Regions from separate parts of the Mariniflexile ostreae genome, predicted to be linked through region 3. Evidence: riboswitches for the same ligand, from Rfam matches in the RefSeq annotation. Region 3 holds a riboswitch; each other region holds the start of a gene.

Region 1 (6,037 bases), on a different contig from region 3:
TAGTGAATGTTTTAATGAGAAAAGATTGAAACAAGTATGAGGGTTTCATTTTAGGTTATTGTATAAAAAGACTAGCTCTTTTTTTGCTTAAAAGAGAAGAACGTGCTCCTATAGAATGAATGTTGGCATACATATTTGAATCCGAGCGCTTCTTTTAACAGGAGAGTGTCTCTTATAATTCTTTAAATAGTAAATATTTTGATGGTTAATAAAATGAGCGCTTTAAATTCGATTCATTATTGCTCTAAGAAATTTAACAAGTCTTCCAATTTACTTGAAGAGTCGCTAAGACCACCTTCGCGATTTCTTACAAGCCAAATCGTTTTATGATTTTCTATTAAATCTTTTAATTCATTTGCTAGTTCTTGTCTCGTGCTCTTGGGGATGTTTTCTGTCTTCATTCCCTTAGCTTTCAAACGTGCCACACCTAGATTAATCCCAAATAAAGCTAAATGGGCAGCTTGATTAGATTCTTCTATAATAATTTTACTATCCACGGCGGTTGGTTTTGCTTTAGTTAAAAAATCCAATCCTTTGAGTATTTCTTTTTTAGCAGCTAAAAGTCCTTTTTCGTTTAGTTTTTTTGTTTGGTAATGTCCCTTCATAGTCCAGTTGTATCTGCGAATCATTAGATGGAACGCATTCGCATTGCCTTCTGGTATCTGTGCTTTTAAATAAGAATCCCCTAGGGTTAGTAGCGCTTTAGCTGTATAGCCTGTAGGGTCTTCAAAAACATATTTATTAAGACGCGCAGGTAATTGATCTAAGGCAGCATCAGAGTAATTCCAAGCGTAACCAGCTCCTAATAGAAGTGTAGCATAACTTACTGATTTGGGTTGAAAATGTCCATAATCTCCCCAATCGGTGATTAAAAAACCTTTAGCACCATATTTTTTCCCTTGAATTGCCGCATGCTTAAGATTTTTAAATCCGTTTCTATTCCGTCCAATTTCAGAACGCCAAGAAGAGGTGCCCGGACACACGTAAAAGTCTAGTCCTGCATCATGGAATTTTGCAAGATTTCTATCGAATGGATAGGTGGCGTCATAACCCCACACTAAGGCTGTCATGCTTTTGGGGATATCTTTAATTAGTTCGGGATGATTTAAAACAATATCTCCCCAAAAAAGGGTTTGTTTGCCGTGTAGGTTTATTTCTGTGTTTAACATTTCTAAAAAGTCTAAATAGACTTGTCCTTTCCCTATTTTATTGCTCAAAGCTTTCGATTTTCCTAAGCCTAACTCAACCGTTTCATCCCCTCCAATATTAACATATTTACTGGTAAAATTAGGAAGTAGCTCTGCATATAGCTCTTGCATTAATTCCAGAGATTTTGGATTGGTGGGTGCTAATGCTGTTCTTTTTCGTTTGCCCCAAATCGTATTGCAGTCTGTTTCACATTCACTAAGTTCAAGGTATTCATCATGCTTTAACCAATTTTCCATATGGCCAAATGAATTTTGATTGGGAACCAGGTCAATCCCTTTTTCTAAACAATAAGCATTGAGCTGTTGTATTTCTATTGCAGTTAGCGGACTTGCGTTTTTCCAAACAACTTCATGGTTTTTATATGCAAACGTATGTTCTGTATACAACTGTAATTCATTAATACGCCAATTTGCCAATTGATCTATTAGTAAATACAAGCTTTCCATAGTGGGAATTTTATCCCGACTAACATCAAGCATATAGCCTCTTCTTTCAAAATTAGCCCAATCTTCAATTATTATTTTTTGGAGTGGTTTATTTTCAGACTTGGCGTATTCAAGCACTTGTAATAACGTTTGCTTCCCGTATTTTAAGGCATTTTCATTTTTCGCTGCTAATTTTATCCCAGACGTATCAATCGTTAATTTATAGTAATCGTGATATGTGAAATTAGTGTCTACTTCAAAACAAACATTAAGGTATTTTTTGTCTGCTAAAAACTGCCATTCTCCTCTAGATTTTTGACGAATGCTTAATACAAGGAAATTTTCAAAAGCTTTAATTTGCGACTTTTCAATAGAGATGCCGCTAGCGCCAACCTCTATTTTCTGAGGTGAAAAAAGCAAATATTTTGAGATGTTGTCTTTGGCGAAAATAAAGTGGCTTGAAAACAGTAGAAAATATAGTACAGCGATTTTAAACTTCATAATTATAGCGATTAATGCAAGTAAGTGTCGGTTTTTATATAAAAAATCTAAAGTAACGAATATAAAACCTTTATAAGAAATAAGAATGCACTCTGCATGCGTTATTAATTTAAATAATATTTAAGTCAAGCTAAAAATTATATTAGGCCTTTTACTTCTTAAGGCATACATGTGCAGGGTATAGAACTCGAACCCGTTTTGTTTATTAGAAAAAACAGGATGTTTTAGGCTAAATGGTGTAAATAAAGAGACGTTTGGATGGTTAAAGTCACTTTCATTTAATATAAATGAGTCTAGCTTGGGATTTAAAATACATTTTTGAATTTTGCGCTTTAAAAGCCCATATATTCTAAAAGGAATATCTAAATTTGCATATTATTTTAGAAAAGGTTGCCCATTTATGTGGGCATTAAATGGGAATCTGGTGAAATTCCAGAACTGTCCCGCAGCTGTAAGCTTTTTGATGAAGCCCAATAATGGTCACTTTCTTTTTAGAAGGGAAGGCCGGGTGGATAAAGCAAGTCAGAATACCTGCCATTTCTTTTAATTCTTTAAGGCTTTCGGGGATTGAAGCTTGGAATGGATGTATAAACGTTTCGATTATAAGCGAAGTCGTTTACCTTTCTTTTTATTCCTCGTTTGCAATAGGTCATTATGAGGAGGTATTTAAATTTTATTAAAATAGTATTTGTCGGACTCTTTCTGTGTCCCACAGTACTTTTGGCCCAAAAGCGTGATACGATATCTCCTATTGAATTACAAGAGGTGCTCTTAAATCATTTCAAAAGCAGAAATGAGTCTCATAAATCTCCAGTACCAGTGCAATCGCTATCAGGAGCGCAATTGAAAAAACTAAACAGTTTAAGTGTGGCAGATGTATTACGTTATTTTAGCGGCATACAGCTCAAAGATTATGGCGGTATTGGCGGGATAAAAACAGTGAATGTTCGCAGTATGGGATCGCAACATACTGGTGTTTTTTACGACGGCATTCAGTTGGGGAATGCGCAAAATGGGCAAGTCGACCTCGGTAAGTTTTCCCTCGAAAACATGGAGAAAGTAAGTCTGTATCAAGGTCAGCGTACAGATTTGCAACAATCTGCAAAATCGTATGCCTCCTCAAACACTATTTATCTCGAAACAAAAACACCAAAATTTGAAAGAGGCAAGAACTATCAATTAACAATGGGCGTGCGTTCGGGGTCTTTTGGCTTATTCAATCCGTCACTTAACCTAAATTACAAAATAAATAAAGCTGTCTCTGCGCGCTTAAGTACTGAAATGGTACGTGCAGATGGTAGATATAAGTTTCAGTATTCCAATGGGGTTTACGATACCACAGCAGTGAGGAATAATGCAGATGTCACCTCCTATCGAGTAGAAGCCTCAATGCATGGCCGGCATAAAAACGAGGACACCTGGAACTTAAAATATTACCACTATAATTCTGAAAGAGGTTTGCCAGGAGTCATAGTGGCCAATAGGTTTGCACGTCCGCAACGGTTATGGGATAGGAATAATTTTTTACAAGCAGATTATAAACATAAATTTGGAGCGCAGTATGCTGTTAAAATACGTGGTAAATACGCTGTAGATTTCTCCAGATACTTAGACCCTGAAATAGTAACTACTACTGGGTTTTTGAATAACGAATACGATCAGCAAGAATATTATTTATCTTTAGTACACAGCTATAAAGCTAAATCATTTTGGACATTGAGTTTTGCGACAGACCTTCAGCATAACGTCATGCAAGCCAATTTATACCGATTTGCATATCCTAAAAGAAACACATTGCTAAATGTTTTGGCTTCCGATTTAAAATTTGATAGGCTCAATATTCAATTAAGTCTTTTAAGTACAGGGGTCTATGAATCTGTAAAGTATTATGAGGCAGCAGAAGACCTTCAAGAGTATTCGCCTACGATCCTGTTTAATGTCCAGCCCTTATCAACACCCGACTTAAGAATTCGAGGGTTTTATAAAAAGATGTTTCGTATGCCCACGTTCAATGATCTGTATTACACTTTTGTTGGCAATACTTTTTTGGATCCTGAATACTCAGAGCAGATTAATTTGGGTTTTTCTTGGCAAAAACAAGTGGGAGCTATGGTTTTTAATATTACTAGCGATATTTATAAAATATGGATTACAGATAAAATAGTGGCCATTCCTGGAACCAATCTTTTTAGATGGACGATGTTTAATCTTGATGAGGTGGAAACTAACGGGGTAGAAACTAATATAACTAACTCAGGAAAGCTAAGTTCTAGCTTTAATTATACAGCAATCCTAACTTATACGTTTCAAGAATCTTTAGATGTAACACCTGGCGGAAGTAGCTTTATGCAACAGATTCCTTATGTGCCTAAACATAGTGGGGGTTTAAGTATGATGATGGATTATAAGGAGATTGCTCTCAATTACAGTTTTATATATACCGGTGAGCGCTACAGCCAAAAAGCTAACATCCCCTCCAATTATTTGCAACCTTGGTACACACACGATATCTCTGCTAATTACGCCATCCCTTTTTTTGGAGAAAATCCTTTAAAAATAGGACTGGAAGTTAATAATATTTTTGACCAGCAGTATGCGGTCGTAAAGAATTTCCCGATGCCCGGTAGGTCCTTTCGGTTAAACCTAAATTATGAATTTTAAATTAAAAAAAACATGAAAAAATGCTGTTTATTACTTATGATTTTCTTCGGAATGTATTCGTGCCAAACCGACGACCCCATTACGGAAAGTGATATACAAATCCCCGATGAAGGAGGGGAAGACCAACCAGCTACTCTTGTAAAAGGATTTTATTTATTGAATGAAGGCAATATGTCCATGAATAAAGCCTCTTTAGATTTTATGAATTATGAAACGGGAGACTATAAAAGAAATGTGTTTACAGAGGCGAATCCCGACTTAGTAGGTGGTCTAGGGGATGTTGGGAGCGCTATTGGTATCTACGGTTCTAAGCTTTATGTGGTGGTGAACGCTTCTAATAAAGTAGAAGTACTTGATGCTAATACAGGCAAGAGGCTTAAAAAAATTGATATCGATAATGGTCGCTACATTGCTTTTTATAATGGAAAAGCCTATTTGAGTAGTTATTTGGGAAGTATAGGGGACCCTAACGCTCCAAATGGAATTGTGGCCGAAATAGACACCACCAGCCTGAGCATCACACGTCGTGTTGAGGTTGGACGCCAGCCCGAAGAACTGGTGGCCTATAATGATAAAATTTATGTGGCCAATTCCGGAGGTTATAGTCCTCCAAATTATGAGTCTACAGTTTCTGTTATTGATATTAATACGTTTACAGAAACCAAACGTATAGAAGTGGCTCTAAACCTACATCGCTTGAAGCTAGATAGTGAAGGCGATTTATATGTTACCTCAAGAGGGGATTATTATGATACGCCTTCTAAGTTAGTGGTAGTAGATGCCAATACAGAAACTGTGAAAACAAGTTTTGAAATAGGTGTTAGTAACTTGGTCATTCATAAGGATATCGCTTATATGTATAATTCAGAGTTTAGCTATATCACTGGCGATTATAGCATTTTATATAGTATGTTGGACACGCAATCGGAAACTTTTTTAGACAAAACCTTTATTGCCGAAAAACATAAAGACCTTATTAAAATGCCTTATGGAATTGCAGTGCATCCTGAAACAGATGAGGTGTTTATTACAGATGCAAAAGATTATGTAACGCCTGGAAATCTACATTGTTTCACGCCAGATGGCGAGTTGAAATGGACCGTTCAAACTGGCGACATACCTGCACATATTGCTTTTAAATATTAATAATTAACATAATATATAATAAAAATGAAAAGAAATCAGAACTTTTTAATTGCAGCTTTTTTAGGCTTTGCACTGGTATTGTCGTCTTGTAGTGA
Region 2 (6,037 bases), on a different contig from region 3:
CAAATTGGTAAAATTCTGGGCTTACGTGTTGTGGGGATTGCAGGAACCGACGAAAAGGTGAACATGCTAACCTCTAAACTCGGATTTGATGCAGCCCTAAACTACAATACTACTAAAAACATGGCCGAGGCCATTGCCAAGGCTTGTCCCGATGGTGTTGACATCTATTTTGACAATGTTGGAGGCGCTATTTCAGATGCAGCACTTTTCAATATCAATAAATTCTCAAGAACCATTAATTGCGGTGCTATTTCTGTATACAACAACTCGGAACTCCCAAAAAGCATTAGCGTACAGCCTTTCTTAGTAAAGAAAAGCGCTTCTATGCAAGGGTTTATAGTTTCTGATTTTGCAGACAAGCACCCTGAAGGCATTAAGCAATTAACAGAGTGGTTACAACAAGATAAGTTACAGTACACCAAAACTATTGTGGAAGGTTTTGACTATATCCCTCAAGCTTTTTTAGATCTTTTTGATGGAAAGAATACAGGTAAAATGATAGTAAAACTATAATAATAAAAAAATAAAACATATATGAATACTTTCGAATTTAAAAATCCTACTAAAATAATATTTGGAAAAGACCAAATAGACCAAATAAAAAATGAAATCCCTCATGATGCCAAAGTGCTTCTGTTGTATGGTGGTGGAAGCATTAAGAAAAACGGTATTTATGAGCAGGTCACTAAGGCATTAAAAACTCATAACGTTATTGAGTTTGCTGGTATCCCAGCAAATCCAGAATATGCCATCTTAATGGAAGCCTTAAAAGTAATTAAAGAAGAACAAGTCACCTATTTATTAGCTGTTGGCGGAGGCTCTGTAATAGATGGTACAAAGTTTCTTTCTGCAGCAGCTTTGTACGATGGTGATGAGCCTTGGGACATCCTTTCCAAAAATATTCGAACACTAGAAGGCATGCCTTTTGGAACCGTATTAACGTTGCCGGCTACAGGATCCGAAATGAATTCGGGAGCAGTAATTACCCGAGCAGATACTAAAGAAAAGTTAGCCATGGGAGGCCCAGGTTTGTTTCCTGTCTTCTCGGTATTAGACCCTCAAGTTATCCAGTCGATTCCACACCATCAGTTGGTTAACGGAATTACCGATGCCTTTACACATGTTCTCGAACAGTACCTCACCTATCCTACGGGCGCTTATCTTCAAGATCGTTTTTCAGAAAGCATTCTTCAAACCTTAATAGAGGTAGCGCCGCAAGTATTAAAAGACCCGGCAGATTACAATGCGGCCTCCAACTTTATGTGGTCTTGCACCATGGCCTTAAACGGTTTAATTCAAAAAGGGGTACCATCAGACTGGGCCGTCCATGCTATGGGGCATGAACTTACGGCGCTTTATGGTATCGACCATGCACGTACCTTGGCGGTTATAGCCCCAAGCCATTATAACTATAATTTTGAAGCTAAAAAAGAAAAATTAGCGCAATATGGCGAACGGGTTTGGAACATTACTACAGGCTCTACGGAAGACAAAGCACATGCTGCTATTGAAAAAACAGAAGCATTCTTTAATGAAATGGGCATTGATACTAAATTATCTCAGTACACTAAAGATTATGAAGGTACAGCCGAAATTATCTCTAAGAGATTTAAAGCACGGGGCTGGGAAGGTCTTGGAGAACACCAAAACCTTAAACCTGAAGATGTTGAAAAAATCGTAAAAATGGCGTATTAAAACAATTATGACCATATTGATCTTTTGACGGAGTGGCATTGACAGCTATCCATAATAGCTATTTTGACCTAGAGTTTAATATCAATGGCCTCTGTAAAGCGATATCCCTTTCAAAAAGACTGTCTACATAGACGGTCTTTCTTTGTTCATAAGTATTTAATTAAAACATATACCCCGCTAAATTACGCACAAATATCTTCTTTAAATTTGAGGTGAAATTTGGTTCTATTATGCTTTAGCGCATTTTGGATTAAAAGGGAATCAGGTGAAAGACCTGAACTGTTCCCGCAGCTGTAAGCTCTTGTAATGGTTTTACATTCTTTTGTCACTGTTCGCATTAAATACGGATGGGAAGACGTAAAACTAGAGTAAGTCAGAAGACCTACCATTTTTCAATAACATGTCAAACTTTCGGGAAAAAAGTTACTGGCAAGAACTATTCCTGTTTTGAATATTCTTAGCTTTTTGACAATTTACGAACCTGTCTAAAAAACATTTGATCTGGGTCTTTTGTTTTATGGACTAATACCTAAGGAAATGTATTTTCATAACATGCAAATCGTGTTGCAGGAAGTACCTGGACACATCAGCATATGCTTTAGTATTTCTGGTTGTACCATGCATTGTGAAGGCTGCCACTCTCCTTTTTTGTGGAAACAAAAGAACGGACAAAAACTCACGCTTGACATCTTTACCAGCATCTTAAACCAATACAAAGGGTTTTCAGATTGTGCTTTGTTTATGGGTGGGGAATGGCACCCTGAAGAACTGATAACCTATCTAAAACTAGCCAAAAAAAAAGGATACAAAACCTGCCTTTATTCTGGGGAAGACCATATTGACCCCAACATATTAGCTCAGCTCGATTGGGTTAAAACCGGTAAATGGATTGCCAAGCGTGGGGGCTTAGATGCCCTAACGACCAATCAGAAATTTATAGAAGTAAAATCAAACACAATATTAAACCATTTATTCATAAAAAATCCTTAAGCCATGCTAAGACTAACACAAGAACAGGTAAACAAAAAAATCGACTTTATCAGCAATTACATCAATGCCAAAAATGCCGCCGATGGCTCTAAAATGGATGCTAATGCCAATGTGTCTTCAAAAAACATTGCCACTATGGAGGCAGAGCTTAATAAAGACATCAACATTCAAGTAAACAGGCAGTTGGTTAAAAACAAAATAGCGCAAATGTTTGGCAACGCCTTAGCCAATGAATATGTAAGACAAATAGAAGCTCATGAAATTTACATTCATGATGAAACTTCATTAAAACCTTATTGCACCTCTATTAGCATGTATCCGTTTTTATTTGATGGCCTAACAAAGCTAGGGGGCGAAAGCAAAGCACCACAACATCTAGAAAGTTTTTGTGGGGAGTTTGTAAACCTCGTTTTTGCAGTGAGCTCTCAATTTGCTGGAGCTTTGGCCACAGTGGAATTCTTACTTTACTTTGATTTTTTTGCTCGAAAAGACTATGGTGACGATTATCTTAACACCCATAACAAAACGATAGAGAACCACCTACAACATGTGGTGTACGCCATTAACCAACCTGCTGCTGCGCGAGGATATCAATCGGTTTTTTGGAACATTTCTTTATATGATGAAGCATATTTTGACAGTTTGTTTGGTTCGTTTGTTTTTCCTGATATGAGTAAACCAAAAATAAACAGCTTAAATAAGTTACAACATTTTTTCATGACATGGTTTAATGCAGAACGTGAAAAAGCTGTGCTCACATTCCCCGTAGTAACAGCAGCCATGCTGGTTAAAGACGGCAAACCCGTAGATATTAAATTTGCAGATATGTGTGCTACCGAATTAAGTGAGGGTAACTCCTTTTTTATCTACCAATCTGAAAGCGCCGATAGTTTAGCTTCATGTTGTAGATTGAGAAATGAAATTAGCGATAACACGTTTAGCTATTCACTCGGCGCAGGAGGGGTTTCCACTGGCTCTATTAATGTTATTACATTAAACATGAACCGTTTGATACAAAAGGGGCATGATTTAAAAACAGAAATAAATAAGATCCAAAAGTACCAAGTCGTTTACAGAAAGTTAATTGAAGAATACAAAGATGCAGGCATGCTGCCCGTTTACGATGCCGGTTTTATTGCTTTAGACAAACAGTTTTTAACTATTGGAATAAATGGCATGGTTGAGGCTGCCGAGAGTTTGGGTATAAAAGTTGGAAACAACGCAACGTACAAGGCATTTGTTTCCAGCAACCTAAAGATCATTTTCGAAGCCAACAAAGAGGCTAAAAAAGAATTTGGTTATTTATTCAATACAGAGTTTGTTCCTGCCGAAAATTTAGGTGTTAAAAACGCCAAATGGGATAGAGAAGATGGCTTATTTGTGCCACGTGATTGCTATAACTCTTATTTCTACCCTGTTGAAGATACCTCTATTAATACCTTAGATAAGATTGTTCTGCATGGCGACGAAATTATCAAATATTTAGATGGTGGTTCGGCACTTCATTTAAACTTAGAAGAAGCCCCAAATAAAGAAGGTTTTTTAAAATTAATGAACGCTACGGCTCGGGCCGGTTGTAATTATTTTTGTTTTAACATCAAAATCACTATCTGTAACGCATGTGAAAATATTGATAAAAAAACACTTCAAAAATGCAGTAAATGCGACTCTAAAAATGTGGATTATGGCACCAGAGTGATTGGTTATTTAAAACGTGTTTCCAACTTTAGTTCTGCTAGACAACAGGAACACGACTTAAGGTTCTATCATGTTCAGGAGCCAACGGGTTTAAAAACAAAAAACATTAAAGAACACCTATTAAATTAAAAATAGCTAATACATGCTCCCTAAATCTTAAAGAAACCATGAAAAAAAACCTTTCCAATATGATGTGTTTGGATCTTTATCTTTCTTCTTTAAATACAGAAGAATACAAAGCTATTAAACATGACATAATACACGAAGACACCAAAATAATGCCCTTATTATGTTGGGATGTTTTTAGCCAAAATTACTTTAAAACCCTAAAACAATTAAAAAGAAAACAAGATATTGTTAAAGTAAAGGCACTTGCTAAAAAATTGAATTGGAGCAATAATATGGATACCATTTTTGAAGATAAAGCTTTTGAAGCTATCATTATCACAGATTTAAACCAGTCAATTCTCTGGACAAACGATGGCTTTACAGAAATGACAGGATATTCTAAAAGCTATGCACTGCATAAAAAACCCAACTTTTTACAAGGAGAAAAATCATCGGCTGATGCTAAACAAAAAATCAGGAATGGGCTAAAAGACATAAAACCTTTTACGGCTATTATCACAAATTACAAAAAAAACAAAACGTCTTATCAATGCGAAGTAACTATTTTTCCTTTGTTCAACACAAAAACAACACACTTTATAGCTTTAGAGAGGCAAGTGGTGTAGTGGTATAAAGGATTTCTCTTATTGAAAAAAATATTTTCAGAATAAAACTATATTACACCAATTACTATCAGGTTAATCTAGATTTTGAAATACTTTTCTTTTTTGTGTAAAAAACAGTAAACATAAAGCAAGCGTTATATTAAGCTTGCTTTATGTTTTATCATTGTTAAATGTTGTAACTTAAAAAATTTAACACACTTAATAGTGTTGCTTAGCACTAGCACTCAATTTCCTAATCCAAATCTTAAATGGAATTGGAAATAAATAGCCATTTTTTTGTCTTTAATATTTTCAAAATTTATAAACAAATCAGAACTTCTAACATAAAAATCCCTTTCTATATTGGCCACACCAAGACCTAACACCACTTCATAAAGGCCATTATGTATTGGAAACATTTGACTGCCTATTTGCAAGGCTAGCCCCTCTTTGGTTTTAGTATCAAACACCTCTTTTCCCATCTTGACGGTTAAATCATCGTAGCTTCTCGTAGTGGTTTTTGTAAATACCTGCACCCCTACAAACCATCCTTCCAAAGCATTTGTAAGTCTTGAAGGATAATACTTTACAGCCATTCGGAATGCGTTATCAGTTTCAGGAGATTTATCCAAGTCTTCATTATCCAACTGATTAAAAAAATTGTCATTAGAAAAATAAGCATAAGTAATGGCTGCGGAACCTTCTAAACTCAATTTTTTAGCTATTCGATACTCAAAAATCAAGGGGAATTCTTGAGAAATAACAGATGTTAAATCTGATTTAATAGCCCATCGATATGCGTTATCTAAATAGTCTTTATCAGACTGATTGGCGTTATAGACTTGTATTTTAGTCTTCCCAAGATTAGTTTCATCGGGCACTTGCGCTAGACATAATACGCTAAAAAGCAGACAAACAAAAAGTAAAGTAGGTTTTTTCAA
Region 3 (6,037 bases):
GCGTACCAATATGTTTTAAAGGCTTGCGAAAGCTGCTGCAGATCAATGTTTTTGGTAGTATTATGCATTTGGGAATTAGGGGCTACTTCTTTTGGTTTGACATCGTTATTACAAGACACTATAAAGAACGAAAACCCAAGAATGGCCCAAAGCATAAGCTTTGTTTTGATGTTTTTTTTAAAAGTGTAGAGGATATCCATAGCCTAAAGTTACAATTTTATAAAACATTTGCCATATCATTTAACGTTTTGTAAACAAGATGTGTGGGCAGTCCCATTACATTAAAATACGAGCCTTCTATTTTGGTAACTCCAATTTGCCCAATCCATTCCTGTATGCCATAAGCACCCGCTTTATCAAAAGGCTTAGCGGTATTTATATAATAGTGGATTTCGTTATCTGTAAGTGCTTTAAAGGTAACAGTTGTAATATTATGTAAGGTCTTTTCATAATTGAGGCTGGTAAAGCAAACAGAAGTAATCACGTCGTGCGTAGTATTGCTCAAAGATTTTAAAATTTGAAAAGCTTCATTGGCATCTCTCGGTTTGCCTAAAGCGGTATGGTTGTGCCATACGATGGTGTCGCTTGTTATTAAAATATCTTTCGGTTTTAATGCCGCTTTAAAAGGCAGTGCCTTTAATTGTGCTAAATAATCACTAATTTCGAAATGTGTGAGACGTGGAGGGTATTCTTCTTTAACAGGTTTTAGCTGAATTTCAAAATCTAGACCTAATTCTTTAAAAAAAGCCTGTCTTCTGGGAGAGGCTGATGCTAAAATAATATGATGGTTTTTAAGTTTTTCGTGTAGCATGGTCTTAGTGTTTATTGCCTGTTCTTTGTTATTGCACCTCGGTTTCTTGTCGTGCTTTTCAGGCTCTTAAGATAACCAAATAAAGGGATAAAGATAACATTCCGAAAAGCATTATTATTTTAAGACCGTTACTAATACTATGATAATCTTTTTTAGTTTTGGCATTAAAAGTTTTTAGGAGTATAAAAAGTAATGGCCCCACACAAAATATTAAAAAATATCCCACCAGAATAAGCTGTTTGTACAAAACTTCTGTTACATAATAAATAAGGATTATTATAGAAATGAACATGAGTGCAATAAGTACATGGTTCGTTCTTTTTCTGCCAATAGCAATGGGCAATGTGTTCATACCTGCTTTGTAATCGCCATTAATATCTTCTAGGTCTTTGGCAATTTCGCGAAGCATATTTATCATAAAAGCAAATAGAGCATAATTGAAAATGATTTTAAAAAAAGCCAATTGCGTGTTTTGGTTGTGGTGGTTTATATCGGGAAGTAGCTCAAAAACACCAACCATTACAATACTTAAGGCCACTAATAATGAAATTACAATATTTCCTATTAAAAGTATGCGTTTTAAATAAGAAGCATAGATATAAAGTAAGGCAGAAGTGATGACAAACATAGAAAAGAAAGCACTTTTATCCACTAAATGCGATACGTAAAAACCAATGCCAACACCCATAATATTAAATGCAATAAATAGGTTGTAAGCTGTTTTTTCTGAAATGAATGTGCCAACAATTAATCTTTTAGGTTTGTTTATAAAATCGGTTTCAACATCATAGATATCGTTGATAATATTTCCTGCTGCGGCAATGCAAATGCAAGCTAAAATTAAAAGTGAAATTCCTAGGCCATCTAAACGCGTTTGTGCGCCATAAGGCTCTAGTAAGGCATATTTTATTAATAACTGCACAAGAGCAATCATTAAAAGGTTTTTCCAGCGTATAAGGTTTAGTAGATACAAAAAAAAAGTATTATAGGTTATGGATTGCTCTCTTGGTTTTTTTTATAAAAGTATGGTTTTTACGCAAAGTTATAAATCTATTAAAATTTTAAATGTTAATTCTGTAAATAACACTTTTACTAATATGTTTTTATGGACTGGTATTACTAGATTTTATAGCATATAAAGAAGAAAAACTTATTTGCTAGTTATTAAGTTTAGTATTGGTAAGAAAGTGTATCGAGAATATAACTTACCCAAAACAGATGCGTCTATTTGCGGAAATAACCAATATGGTGTTTGGTATTGCGATTTAATTCTATAAAAAAAAACCTCCATCTAGAGGTTTTTTTTATAGAATTAAGTTTTTTTGAAATGCCTTAATTGAAATATATTTTAGAAGCTCCTACCTTTAAGTTTTTGGTTGTTTTTAATGTGTTTGTTGATAAGTCGTAAATGGATATCTCACCAGTTTCTGCATTAAAATCCGTTTTCAAACCATAAAGTGTATTATTTTTAACGGCCATTCCATAAAATGAATCATTGATAATGCTTTCTGTAGGCAAGGCAGTAGAATTATCCGACATACTATATATAGCATTAGATACTTGGTAATATAATTTGCCATTACTATAAGCCATTAAATCGGGATGTAAACCATCGGCAAAACTAAAAGTTGAAATAATAGAATGGTTAGACGTGTTAATTTTAATTATGGAACCAGGCGTCTCAATAACCGGACTTAACCAGTATTGGTTAGAGCCTTGACATAAAACGACTAAGTTGCCAGCGTCGTTAAATAGCATGTTATCAGGAATATCATCAACCTCAATAGTATCTACCTCATTTGATGTGGTATTAATTACAGAAATTATATTATTTGTGGACCATCCACCTTTATGAGAAACATATAACTTATCGTCTTTAGCTATAATTTGTTCTGGTCCTTCTCCAACAGTAATGGAGCTTTCTATAGTATTTGTAGAAAGATTTATAATAGCCACCACATCGTCATCGGCATCATCTCCATGTCCCCAGTCTGTTACATATCCTTTTCCATTGGCAAATGTCATGTATCTAGGGTTAGTTAGGCCGGTGTTTATAGTTGCAATAGATTTAAAAGAATAACGGTTTACCACTTCAATTTTTTGTGATCCGTTTACAACGATATAGGCTAAATTATCTAGAAACGCTATACTTTGTGCCGTATCTCCTAATAATGTTGAATTTACATTATTAAAAATAGTATTTTCTAGAACAGAATAATCATATGATATAAACGATACTGAAGCATTTGGTTTATTGAAACTGCCTTCATGTGAAATGAGTATTCCATTTTCATAATCTCCTTTAATCTCATCTGCAGGATTGTCGTCACTAGTACAAGACGTAAAAACCAATCCTATGGTTAAAGCTAATAAGGTAAATTTATTCATTTTCATAATTAAAAGTTTTATAATGGGTTATGTTTGATTTTTTTTTTGAAGTGTTAAAACAAATTTCCGTAATACAAATTGTAGCCCCTCAACCTTAAGGTTTAAAAATTAAAGCAACATAGGGCACTTGATGCCCTTTGGATAGGTGACAACATTTAGGAAAACGCTTGTAAATACGAGATGAATATTGTTTTTTTTCATAAATCTTGATGGCTTTTCTCCCGAAAGCCGTATTAGATGATGAAAATGGCAGGTCTCCTGACTTGTTCTATGTTTATTTTACCTTCCCGGTGTTTGGCCAGTGGTGTTGAAGTTAATAACATCCTCTTTACGAGATGCTGAAAAAACGAATTCAGCATGAACTTACAGTTGCGGGAACAGTTCAAGAGTTGTAGCCTGATGATGATTTAAAATTTAAAACATAAAGCTACGCACTTGATTCCCTTTTAATCTTTCAGTAAAAAAAAACTGAATAGAACCAAATTTCGATGCAAATGTATGATCTATTTTTAGATTTAAAACTGTTTTGTTAAAGATATTTTTAAAAAGTACAAGGCTGTTTGAAACGTCACTTTTATAAGGTTATACTATCAAGCTTGAAAACCATAATTATGAGAACCCCGTTTTTACTATAGTATTTATTGAATTTGTCCTTAAAAAGGGGCGCTGTTAAAGTTTTTAAATATAAAGAGCTTCAGGATGCTATGTGTGCGGACTATCCAATTTATGTGTAATATTATAAGACTGTTATGTCCTAATTTCGCTATTTTATAAGGAGCAAAACAGCAAACTTATTGCTTTGTTAAGTGCGTATGGAATGATCAATTCTTTAAAAATCCTCAAAAGTAATTCTAAGTGTACGGTATTACAAAAAAATTAAAGACCTTTGATTTTTAATTCAGACTCATGCGTATTTTAGTTTTGTTGTGTAGTATTTTGTTTTTCTTTGCTTCATGTAAGGATAAAAAGAGCCCGGATGTACGTGTTCCGATAGAAAAAAAAAACGATTCTGAAACCATAAAATATGCTAAGAGTTTTTCTGTAAATGAATTTGAAACGCATAAAGAGATTATTGTAAATTCGGCTTGGCCCAATAGCAATAAATCCTTTCGATATCTTTTGGTAAAAAAGGGGCAAAAGATGCCGGTACTTAACGAGAAGGATGTGGTTATTGAAATACCTGTTGAACGCGTCGTGGTGATGTCTACTACTAACATTCCAGCATTAGAATATTTAAACCTTGATGAGAAACTGATTGGGTTCCCTAATACCGATTTTATTTCTTCCGAAAAAACAAGGGCTCATATAGAAAACGGTAAAATAAAAGATTTAAACCATGAGTTGGATCTTAATATGGAATTGCTCTTGGAACTACAGCCCGAACTGGTTATTGGGTTTTCTGTAAATGGTAATAATAAAACGCTTGATCAAATTGAGAAATTTGGAATTCCTGTAGTTTTAGATGGCGGGTGGACAGAACAGCACCCTTTAGGAAGAGCCGAATGGATAAAGTTTATTGCGGCATTTTTTGATAAAAGTGAAATAGCAAATAAAATATTTAGCACTATTGAGACAGATTACCTAAACGCAAAAGAAACCGCTTTAAGTGCAAAGGAAAAGCCTGTTGTTTTCTCTGGATCGATGTTTAAAGATGTGTGGAATGTGCCTGGAGGCAAAAGCTTTATGGCGAAATATTTAGAAGATGCCAACACAGAATATATTTGGAAAAACAACCAAGCGACGGGAAGTTTGCAATTAAATTTTGAAAATGTTCTGCAAAAAGCGCAACATGCACAATTTTGGATTGGGGCTGGTGCTTTTGAAAATAAAGAACAAATGAGCGATAGCCATAAAGGATATACTTATTTTGACGCTTTTAAGAACAATAAAATATATGGTTACACCAAACAGATAGGGCCAAAAGGAGGGCTGCTCTATTATGAATTAGGCCCTTTAAGACCCGATATTATTTTAAAGGACATGATCTATATCGCGCACCCAGGCCTATTAGAGGATTATACGCCTTATTTTTTTCAGAATCTAAAATAAATTGGACAGACACACGACCTATAACCGTTCTTTTCTAATATTAAGCATGCTTTTGCTTGTCTTTTTTTTCGTAAACATTAGTTTAGGTTCTGTTTCTATTCCTAATTCCGAACTGATAAACGCTCTTTTGGGAAGCTCAGATAATACGGCTTGGCACCATATTATTATCGGCTATAGGCTCCCAAAAGCTTTTACCGCCATTATTGTGGGAGCCGGATTGGGTGTTTCCGGACTTATGATGCAAACATTGTTTAGAAACCCTCTTGCAGGTCCTTTTGTGCTAGGAATTACTTCTGGTGCTAGTTTAGGAGTCGCTTTGGCCACTATGGGGGCGTCCCTTTTTGGAGGGGTATTGGCAGGTGTTTTAATTTCTAAATGGAGCCTTGTAGTGGCCGCAACTTTAGGAAGCTTTTTAGTGCTATTAGCTGTTTTAATGGTTTCAATAAAAGTAAGGGATACTATGGCAATTCTCATTATAGGGTTGATGTTTGCCAGTATAACAGCTGCTGTAGTAAGTGTGCTTTCTTATTTTAGTTCGGCAGAAGTACTGCAACAATACGTGTTTTGGGGGTTTGGTAGCTTAGGGAATCTTTCATGGAATGAATTATGGGTTTTATTTGTGATTTTTTTAAGTGGTATTTTATTGAGTTTAACATCTATAAAAATGCTAAATACCCTTCTGCTTGGTGAAAATTATGCGAAAAGCCTCGGACTTAACATGAAGAGAAGCCGGTTGATTATTATTGCTGCTACCAGTTTATTGGCAGGAACCATAACCGCTTTTGCTGG

Evidence for each region. A riboswitch is a leader RNA that binds a small molecule or an ion and turns the genes downstream of it on or off. The one in region 3 is predicted to bind cobalamin.
Region 1: linked by a shared signal. The riboswitch ahead of ACFFU9_RS08385 (TonB-dependent receptor plug domain-containing protein) and the one ahead of ACFFU9_RS02225 (YncE family protein) in region 3 are both predicted to bind cobalamin.
Region 2: linked by a shared signal. The riboswitch ahead of nrdG (anaerobic ribonucleoside-triphosphate reductase activating protein) and the one ahead of ACFFU9_RS02225 (YncE family protein) in region 3 are both predicted to bind cobalamin.

The regions. Positions count from the first base shown of each region.
Region 1 covers NZ_JBHMFC010000031.1:24,581-30,617, reverse strand. Annotated here, with positions in the region: gene ACFFU9_RS08395 (glycoside hydrolase family 5 protein) at 1-29, shown strand, start outside; gene ACFFU9_RS08390 (beta-N-acetylhexosaminidase) at 237-2,135, opposite strand; cobalamin riboswitch at 2,506-2,688, shown strand; gene ACFFU9_RS08385 (TonB-dependent receptor plug domain-containing protein) at 2,790-4,796, shown strand; gene ACFFU9_RS08380 (DUF5074 domain-containing protein) at 4,809-5,942, shown strand; gene ACFFU9_RS08375 (hypothetical protein) at 5,967-6,037, shown strand, end outside.
Region 2 covers NZ_JBHMFC010000035.1:15,036-21,072, forward strand. Annotated here, with positions in the region: gene ACFFU9_RS09280 (NADP-dependent oxidoreductase) at 1-513, shown strand, start outside; gene ACFFU9_RS09285 (iron-containing alcohol dehydrogenase) at 535-1,695, shown strand; cobalamin riboswitch at 1,899-2,099, shown strand; gene nrdG (anaerobic ribonucleoside-triphosphate reductase activating protein) at 2,233-2,685, shown strand; gene nrdD (anaerobic ribonucleoside-triphosphate reductase) at 2,689-4,512, shown strand; gene ACFFU9_RS09300 (PAS domain-containing protein) at 4,551-5,117, shown strand; gene ACFFU9_RS09305 (hypothetical protein) at 5,342-6,037, opposite strand.
Region 3 covers NZ_JBHMFC010000008.1:6,956-12,992, reverse strand. Annotated here, with positions in the region: gene ACFFU9_RS02240 (septum formation inhibitor Maf) at 1-200, opposite strand, end outside; gene ACFFU9_RS02235 (Maf family nucleotide pyrophosphatase) at 218-811, opposite strand; gene ACFFU9_RS02230 (geranylgeranylglycerol-phosphate geranylgeranyltransferase) at 870-1,784, opposite strand; gene ACFFU9_RS02225 (YncE family protein) at 2,144-3,205, opposite strand; cobalamin riboswitch at 3,431-3,697, opposite strand; gene ACFFU9_RS02220 (ABC transporter substrate-binding protein) at 4,106-5,248, shown strand; gene ACFFU9_RS02215 (FecCD family ABC transporter permease) at 5,250-6,037, shown strand, end outside.